4 regions of the Dactylosporangium sp. NPDC000521 genome follow, and region 1 is predicted to be linked to each of the others. Evidence: riboswitches for the same ligand, from Rfam matches in the RefSeq annotation. Region 1 holds a riboswitch; each other region holds the start of a gene.
The links. Region 1 has a riboswitch for cobalamin ahead of bluB (5,6-dimethylbenzimidazole synthase). Riboswitches for the same ligand answer to the same signal wherever they lie in the genome.
Positions count from the first base shown of each region.

Region 2: it holds a riboswitch for cobalamin, as region 1 does, so the genes downstream of both, ACFY3L_RS32525 (VWA domain-containing protein) here and bluB (5,6-dimethylbenzimidazole synthase) in region 1, are expected to answer to the same signal.
Region 3: it holds a riboswitch for cobalamin, as region 1 does, so the genes downstream of both, metE (5-methyltetrahydropteroyltriglutamate--homocysteine S-methyltransferase) here and bluB (5,6-dimethylbenzimidazole synthase) in region 1, are expected to answer to the same signal.
Region 4: it holds a riboswitch for cobalamin, as region 1 does, so the genes downstream of both, ACFY3L_RS04500 (CbtB domain-containing protein) here and bluB (5,6-dimethylbenzimidazole synthase) in region 1, are expected to answer to the same signal.

Region 1 is NZ_JBIAYW010000016.1:67,718-69,909, reverse strand. It holds gene ACFY3L_RS38825 (roadblock/LC7 domain-containing protein) at 1-263, shown strand, start outside; gene bluB (5,6-dimethylbenzimidazole synthase) at 282-902, opposite strand; cobalamin riboswitch at 944-1,149, opposite strand; gene ACFY3L_RS38815 (metallophosphoesterase) at 1,160-1,846, opposite strand; gene ACFY3L_RS38810 (MBL fold metallo-hydrolase) at 1,876-2,192, opposite strand, start outside.
Region 2 is NZ_JBIAYW010000011.1:38,497-40,688, reverse strand. It holds gene ACFY3L_RS32530 (hypothetical protein) at 1-579, opposite strand, end outside; cobalamin riboswitch at 626-824, shown strand; gene ACFY3L_RS32525 (VWA domain-containing protein) at 859-2,192, shown strand, end outside.
Region 3 is NZ_JBIAYW010000007.1:330,901-333,092, reverse strand. It holds gene metE (5-methyltetrahydropteroyltriglutamate--homocysteine S-methyltransferase) at 1-1,259, opposite strand, end outside; cobalamin riboswitch at 1,374-1,587, opposite strand; gene ACFY3L_RS24395 (ribonucleotide-diphosphate reductase subunit beta) at 1,707-2,192, opposite strand, start outside.
Region 4 is NZ_JBIAYW010000001.1:944,010-946,201, forward strand. It holds gene ACFY3L_RS04495 (hypothetical protein) at 98-1,144, shown strand; cobalamin riboswitch at 1,224-1,355, shown strand; gene ACFY3L_RS04500 (CbtB domain-containing protein) at 1,392-1,607, shown strand; gene ACFY3L_RS04505 (CbtA family protein) at 1,622-2,192, shown strand, end outside.

The DNA of each region.
Region 1 (2,192 bases):
TGGGCGCCTGCGACACCGGCGGCGGGACCGACCCGCACGACGCGGCCGCCCTGGCGGCGACGACCTTGGGCCGGCAGGTGGCGCTGGTGCTGGGGCAGGCGCCGTTCCGGGACGCGACCATGCGCAACGACGGCGGTTACTTCACCGTGTACGCCGTGGACGGCGGCACGCTGCTCGCGGTGCTCGGCAGCGACGGGCTCAGCGTCGCCCGCCTGCACCTGGAGGCCCGCCCGACCTGCCAGCGCCTCGCCGCGCTGCGCTGAGCCCGCGACCGCGAGGGCTCACCAGCGGTCGTGGTGCAGGGCCTCGGAGAGCGGGGTGCGGCGGCGCCAGCCGTGGCGTTCCAGGTCCGGGACGGACTCCAGGTGGGTCACCGGGCCCAGGCAGAGCCAGGCGACGGGCCGGACGGTGGCGGGGATGCCCAGCAGGTCGCGGACGAACGGTTCGCGGTAGAACGAGACCCAGCCGACGCCCAGGCCCTCCGCGGTCGCGGCGAGCCACAGGTTCTGGATGGCGAGGCAGACGGAGTAGAGGCCGGCGTCGGCGATCGCGTGGCGGCCGAGGACCGCCGGGCCGCCGCGGCCGGGGTCGTACGTGACGACCACGGACAGGGCCGACTCCAGCACACCGTCGATCTTGATCCGGGCGAAGGTCGCGGCGGACGGGGCGTCGAGGGTGGCCGCGAACGTGTCGCGCTCGGTGCGGACGTGGTCGTGGAAGGCGCCGCGCAGGGCGGGGTCGCGGACGAGGACGAAGTCCCACGGCTGGGACAGGCCGACGCTCGGCGCGGCGTGGGCGGCGCCCAGCACGCGGTCGAGGACGTCGGCGGGGATCGGCGCGCCGGTGAACTGGCCGCGCACGTCGCGGCGGCGGTGCACGACGTCGTACAGGTCGGTGCTCATGAGGGCAGGCTCCCGCTGCTCGTGGCCGCCCGTCACGGACGGACGGCCGGTGACCGCGAGGCCGGTCTTCGGACTCTCGGATCAACGCCTGCACCGTCCGCCTTCCCAGCCCTGGGGCCAGTGACCGCGCACCGCGGGGTGCGCATGGACGGCAGCTCCCCGATCACCGCGGCGGGCCCGTGCCGGATTCACACCGGCTTCCCGATTCTCCCCAGGGCACTGGGGCACCTCGCATCAAGTTCGTGCCGCCAGGCAGCCTACGGCACGCAGAGCCGGTAGTGGGTGGTGAGCCGGCCGTCCTCGACGAGGTGGAACGCGAGCGCCGGCGGCGGCTCGGGCCGGTCCTCCGGCTCCCACGGCAGCACCATCGTCGACTCGACCCCCGGCGCGGCGAGGACCGGCACGCCCGCGAACGTGCTGACGGCGGCGCTGTGGACGTGCCCGCACAGGACGGCCAGCACGTCCGGGTGGCGGCGGAGGACCTCGGCGAGCCGTCCGGCGCCGAGCTGGCGGACCTGGTCCGCGGCGGGCTTGCCCACCGGTACCGGCGGATGATGACAGCACACGAGCGCGGGCATGCCCGCCGACGCCGCGAGGGTGTCGTCGAGCCACTGGAGGGTGTCGTCGTCGAGCCATCCCTCGGCGTGCCCGGGCACCGACGAGTCGCACAGCGCGAACAGCACCCCCGCCACGGTCTCGGCGCGGTCGGTCCGGAACGCGGCCGGGTCGTCGTGGTTGCCGGGCACCGCGAGGACGGGCACGCCGAGCGTCCGGAGCCGGCCGAACGCCGCGTATTCGGCGTCGAGCCCGTGGTCGGCGACGTCCCCGGTGACGAGCACGGCGTCCACCGGCCGGCGGAGGTCGCCGAGGTACGCGAGGACCCGGTCGAAGCGGTCGGGCGGCGGGGCGCCGAGGTGGAGGTCGCTGAGGTGGGCGATGAGCACCCCTGCCGGTTACCCAGGCGGGCGCGCGGCTACCGCAGCAGGTGCGCGCTGCCCGCGGCCTCGAACGCGGCGCGGACGTCGGCGACGCCTTCGGTGAAGTGCGCCCAGCCGTCGACGTGGACCGGCACCACGGTCTTCGCGTCCAGGAGCCTGGCCGCCGCCAGCATTCCGGCCGCGCCGAGCGTGAGGTCGGCGTCGCCGAGCAGCGCGGTGCGGGCCCTGCCGCCGAACAGGATCGCCACGTCGACGGACGGGAAGCGTTCCGCGATCGCGGCGACGACGTCCAGCGACGCGTTGTCGCCGCTCACGTAGACGGTCGGCAGGCCGTCGCCGTGCAGGACGAACC
Region 2 (2,192 bases), on a different contig from region 1:
CGTGACGCCGTCGACCCGGGCGAGCACGGCGTCGGCCAGGTTCTCCCCGCCGACCTGCACCGTCGGCAGCCAGAAGGGCACGTCGAGCTCGACCGGCGGGCCGATCCGCGACAGCTCGTCCAGCAGTCGCAGCAGCTGCGGTGCGAGCGCCGCGTGCCGCTCTTCCCAGGTCGGCAACAGGTACGGCTCGACGTCGACGTGCAGCCCCCGGAACAGGCCGGACGCCGCGGCGGCCCGGGCCCAGTCGAGCGCGGTCGCGTGGTCGGTCGTCCAGGCCGGCTCGCCGCCGAGCGCGTCCAGGGTGATCCCGGCGTCGTCGCACAGCGCTCGCAGCCGGGTCAGCTCCGTCACGTCGGCGCGAGGGTCGTAGTACGCGAAGATCGTCGTCACCGAGCGTGCCTTCGCCCAGCCGACGACGGCCTCCGGCGGCTCGCGCCCCCACAGCCACATGGCCCGGGTGCCCGGCGGCGCCACGCTCGTCTCCGGCGCCAGGGGCGGCAGGCGCGGCCGTACGGACGCCACGAGCAGGCCCAGGGTCAGCACGACGCACAGGGCGGCGTGCGCGGCGCTCCTCCACATGTCATCTGTTCGGCCGGTCGTGCCCGGCCCGAAGGATTTGGGTCACGTTGACGTCACTGGGAGCGGTGGGACACGATGAACCCCGAGCGGTCATAGGGAGGAACCCAGTGCGAATCTGGGACGGTCCCGCCACTGTGACCGGGGAGTCACCCTCCAGCGCAAGGGCCACGGCCGCAAGCCGGAAGGTCGGGGGATGGCGGCGATCCGGGAGTCAGGAGACTCCAGCCGCTCGTGCTCCATGACCCAGCGGGCGCGGACCCGCTCGAGGAGGATGTGCCCGTGACGTCGCCGTATCCGTTCTCGGCCGTGGTCGGCCTGCCCGACCTGCGCCTGGCCCTGCTGCTCACCGCCGTGTCGCCCGCGATCGGCGGGGTGCTCGTCCGGGGTGAGAAGGGCACCGCCAAGTCGACCGTCGTGCGTGGCCTCGCCGCGCTCCTGCCGGAGGTCGACGTCGTCGCCGGCTGCCGCTTCGCCTGCGACCCTTCGTCTCCCGACCCGTCGTGCCCCGACGGTCCGCACACCGTGGACACGCCCGCCGCCCGGCGCCGGGCCGCGCTGGTCGAGCTGCCCGTCGGCGCCACCGAGGACCGGGTCGTCGGCACCCTCGACCTGCAGCGGGCCCTCGGCGAGGGCGTGAAGGCATACGAGCCCGGCCTGCTCGCCGCCGCGCACCGGGGCGTCCTCTACGTCGACGAGGTCAACCTGCTGCCCGACCACCTCGTCGACCTGCTCCTCGACGCCGCCGCGATGGGCCGCGCCCACGTCGAGCGCGACGGGGTCTCCGTCAAGCACGCCGCCCGCTTCCTGCTCGTCGGCACCATGAACCCGGAGGAGGGCGAGCCGCGGCCGCAGCTCGTCGACCGGTTCGGCCTGGTCGTCGGCGTCGCCGCGCCCGCCACGGTGGAGCCGCGGGCCGAGGTGGTGCGGCGGCGGCTGCAGTACGAGAACGACCCCGCCGGGTTCGCCGCCCGCTACGTCGAGCAGGACGCGGCCCTGGCCGGCAGGATCGCCGCCGCCAGGCAGTTCCTGCCCCGGGTCACGCTGCCGGACGCGCAGCTGGACCGGATCGCGCGGATCTGCATCGCGTACCGCGTGGACGGCCTGCGCGCCGACATCGTCGTGGCCCGCACGGCGGTCGCCGTCGCCGCCTGGCACGGCCGGACCGTCGTGACGAAGGACGACCTGCGGGACGCGGCCCGGCTCGCGCTGCCGCACCGGCGCCGCCGCGACCCCCTGGACCCGCCGGGCGCGGACCAGGAGCGCCTGGAGGAGATCCTCGACCAGGAGCTCAACGGCCCCGACGACGACCCCGACACCGGCGGCGGTCCTGACGGGGACCCCGACTCCGGCGGTGACCCTGACTCCGGCGGTGGTCCTGACTCCGGCGGCGGTCCTGGCGGCGGCCCCGACGGTGACGCTCCGGACGGCGGCCCTGCTGGCGGTGCCCCGCCCGCGGCAACCCCTCCCAGCTCTCCTCCCTTGCCGAGCATTCCCGATATTTCCGATTCTTCGGATTTGTCCGACGGTGCCGGTGCCGATGGTCGCGACCCTCGCGGCGGTGACTCCTCCGTCCCGCCGGATGCCGGCCCCGGCACGCAGCCGGCCGGCGAGCT
Region 3 (2,192 bases), on a different contig from region 1:
GTCGGCAGGTCCGGCAGCAGCAGCCGCTCCTGCTGCACCCGCGCCCGGACGGCATAGGAGCCCCGCCGCCGGTCCGCCGGGGACAGCGCGTCGAGCCGGGCCCGGACCGGCGCGTCGCGCCATGCGGCGGGGACCGGCGGCAGCGGCGCGGGCAGGTGGGCGGTGCCGTCGCGGACCGCCCGGCCGAGCAGCACGACCTCGTCCACCTTCTGCCGGGCGAAGGCGAGCCGCTCGTGCAGCGCCGGGTCGAGCCGGGTTTCGACGGACAGGTCGACCGGCACGTGCAGCAGCGAGCACGACGTGGACACTGCGACGTGGTCGGCCAGGGCGGTGACGGTCGCGCCGCGGACGGCCGCGGTGCGCAGGTCGGTGCGCCAGATGTTGTGACCGTCGACGAGCCCGGCGACGATCGTCTTCCCACCGAGCGGTCCGGACGCGGCGAGGCGTTCGAGGTTGCCGGGGCCGGCGACGAGGTCCAGGCCGATCGCCTCGATCGGGGTCTGCAGCAGTGCCGGGAGGGCGTCGCCGAGTTCACCGAAGTAGGTGGCGACGAAGAGCCGCGGCCGATCGGTCAGCGAACCGAGGCGGGTGTACGCGCGGCGCAGCCCGTCGATCTCCTGCGGGGTGCGGTCCGCGACGTACGCGGGCTCGTCCAGCTGCACCCAGGTCACGCCGGCCGCGGCCAGGACCGTGAGGATCTGCGCGTACACCTCGACGAGGTCGTCGAGCCGGGCGAACGGGTCCGCGCCCTTCGCCAGGAGCAGGAACGTCGCCGGGCCGACCAGCACCGGCCGGGTGGTGATGCCGAGACGGCCCGCTTCCGCGACCTCGCCGAGGGCCTTGACCGGGTTGGCCGCGAACACGGTGTCCGCGTCGATCTCCGGCACCAGGTAGTGGTAGTTCGTGCCGAACCACTTCGTCAGTTCCATGGCCGGCTCGGCCTCGACCCCGCGGGCCATCGCGAAGTACGTGTCCAGCTCGGACAGGCCGAGCCGGGCGAACCGGGCCGGGACCGCGCCGACGGCGACGGCGGTGTCCAGGACGTGGTCGTAGTAGGAGAACGTGTTGGACGGGATCGCGTCCAGCCGGGCGTTGCGCAGCGTCTGCCACACCTCGGCCCGCAGCCCGGCCGCGGTCTCGTCCAGGACCGCCGCGTCGATGCGGCCCGCCCAGTACGCCTCGACGGCCTTCTTCAGCTCCCGGTTCCCGCCGATGCGCGGGTAACCGAGGACGGTGCTCTGCCCGAATGCGGTGCTCACCACAGGGCTCCTTCCCTCGAAGTCGCGACGACCTCAAGGGAGGGGAGGAGGCAGGGGACGGCGCGTCCCGCTTCCGCCCTGACCCTCCCGAGGGGTCGCCGGCGGCGCACACCGGTCGGTGTGCGCGGTGCGGGCAGGTCTTCGGACTCGCGGGCATGACCACGGATGGTCGCCTACTGGCCGTCGCTTCCCAGACCTCACGGTCCAGTGCTCGATGACGGCGGTCGTTCCCACTCACCGCTGCGGGGCAGTCCCGGTGTCGCACCGGGTTCCCTCTTACGACGCCCCGTCCTCACGAACGGCGCGAACCAGCACTGCCGACCATCCTACGGGTGCCCGGCGGTTCCGGAACCCGGCCACCCACCATGTGACACAGCGATTCGTCACAACTGTGCGGTGCCGCTGCCGTCCTGCGCGACGCGGCGCAGGACGGCAGCGGACCGCCGGTCAGAAGTCGTCGTCGAAGCTGACCGTGCCCGTCACGCCCACCTGGTACGCGGAGACGCGGCGTTCGAAGAAGTTCGACAGCTCCTGCACGTCCTGCAGTTCCATGAACGCGAACGGGTTGCGGCTGCCGTACAGCGGCGCGATGCCGAGAGTGGCGAGCCGCCGGTCGGCGACGTGCTGCAGGTATTCGCGCATGTCGGGCAACGACATGCCGGAGATGCCCTGTTCCAGGAGGTCGGCGGCGAACTGCACCTCGCACTCGACGGCCTCGGCGAGCATCTGCCGGACCTGGTCCTGCAGGTCAGCGTCGAACAGGTCGGGCTCCTCGGCGCGTACGGTGTCGACGACGTCGAACGCGAACGCCATGTGCATCGACTCGTCGCGGAAGACCCAGTTCGTGCCCGAGGCGAGGCCGTGCAGCAGGCCGCGGGAGCGCAGGAAGTACACGTAGGCGAAGGCGCCGTAGAAGAACAGACCTTCGATGCA
Region 4 (2,192 bases), on a different contig from region 1:
ACGGCGCCGCCGCCGACAAGCACCACCCACGGGCGTCCACGCGGCATCCCGGGTCACGGGGCAGCAGCGGCAAGGCATCGGCTGCTATAAATGCGGCGTGAAGCGACGGCACATGGGGCTACTCGTCCGGATCGTCCTGGCGGGCGTCCTCCTGCTCGCCGGATGGCAGATGGTGGCGGCCGGCACGAGCACCGCCGCGCAGCGGCAGCAGGAGTCGGCGCAGCGCATCGCGGACTACACGCCGACCTGCGACGGCAAGACGATGCGGCCGCTCGACACGTGCCTGGTCTACGGCGGCACCCGTGACGATGGCGGCACCTACCAGCAGATGGTCGACCGGTACGCGAAGGAGAACTCCCCGGAGGCGATCGCCGGGCAGGACCGGGCGTGGCGGATCCTCGGGTCCGCGGCGCTGCTGCTCGGCGGGCTCGCCCTGCTGTTCTTCGTGCTGTCGCTGGTCGAGGTGGTCCGGTTCGGCGCCGACGAGCCGCTGGCGGTGATCGCCCCCTACCAGACCCGATGCTTCATCTTCGTCGTCGCCGGCGTGATCGCGGCGATCGCGTGGGGCGTGGCGTTCACCTCCGGTGGCACCGGCTCCTGGATCACGGGCGGGGTCGGCACGCTGTTCTGCCTGTTCGCCGGCGCCGGGGTCGTGTCGTCGCTGCGGACGCGCATCGGCCGGAAGCGGTGGGCGAAGCGGCGCGGCTACACGTTCGAGCGGTCCGACCCGGTCCTGGCGCTGCGGCTCGGCTGGTCGCAGTTGCAGCCGGCCGCGGGCGCCGTCGTCACCGGCACGTTCCGCGACCGGGCGTTCCACGTGTTCGACTTCGTCGAGAAGGACCGCCGGCACACGGCGCTCGTGCTCGCCCTGCCGGGTGAGGTGCCGAGCCTCTCGGTGCAGCCGAGGAACTCGGCCGGCGCGCGGCTGACCGGCGCCACCGGTCAGCACTGGGCGGATCACGGTCCGCAGGTCGCTGCCGCCGCGGACAAGCACTACCCGTGGGCGTTCACGGCGAACGGCAGGCTCATCCGGGCGAAGTACGCCGAGTTCCTCAGCCCGACCGGCGCGTCCCTCGACCGGCGGCTCGACGGCCTGCACAAGGTGGGTACCGATCTCGCCGCCCTCACCCCACCGAGAACTTGATCACCCTTGCGCCGGCCGCCGGCCACGCTGACCAGCGGCGCGGCGCGCGATTCTCGTGCCCGAATCGGCCGTTCGATTGACACGCTGGTACGCCGTCCGTACCGTCCGAAACGTACACGTGACAGTGAACGGAAGCCGGTGCAAGCCCGGCACGGTCGCGCCGCTGTAACCACGCAGGTGGGAGTCAGACCCGGGCACGGTCACGACAACGCTCGATGGGACGCGAAATCCCGCAGGAGGCTGCATCATGGCATCGATCTCGGCTCTTCCCACCCCGGCCACCGCACCGGCCCCGATCCCGCTGCGGCAGATCCTGCCGTGGGCCACGTTCGGCGTCGTGCTCGCCGTCGTGCTGCTGTACTTCGTCGGCGCCGAGCAGGGCATCACCTCGGTCGTGTCGGGTTCGACGGTGCACGAGTTCGTCCACGACGGCCGGCACCTGCTCGGCTTCCCCTGCCACTGAGCCGGGGCGCCAGCATGTTGAATGCGCGGACGCTCCTGGTCCGCGGCATGATCACCGGCCTGGTCGCCGGTGTGGCCGCGTTCCTGTTCGCCTACCTGTTCGGCGAGGGCCCGATCAACGACGCGATCGCGTTCGAGGAGGCCCACGCCGCCGACCATGAGCACGGGCCGGTCAGCCGGACCGTGCAGAGCACGCTCGGCCTGGCCACCGCGTCGGTCGTGTACGGCGTCGCGCTCGGCGGCCTGTTCGCCATCGCGGTCGCGGTCACGATCGGGCGCATCGGCCGGCTCAGCGCCCGCGCCACGGCCGCTGTCGTCGCCCTCGCCGGGTTCGTCGGGGTGGCGCTCGTGCCGTTCCTGAAGTACCCGGCCAACCCGCCCGCGACCGGCAACGCGGACACCCTGCAGCAGCGGACCGGCCTGTACTTCCTGATGATCGTCATCGGGGTCGCCGCCGTGCTCGGCGCGATCGTCGTCAGCCGGTCGCTGCAGCCGCGCTTCGGCACGTGGAACGCGACGACCCTCGCGGTCGTCGGCGCCGCGGCCGTCGTGGGGGTCGCGATCGCCCTGCTGCCGGCGGTCAACG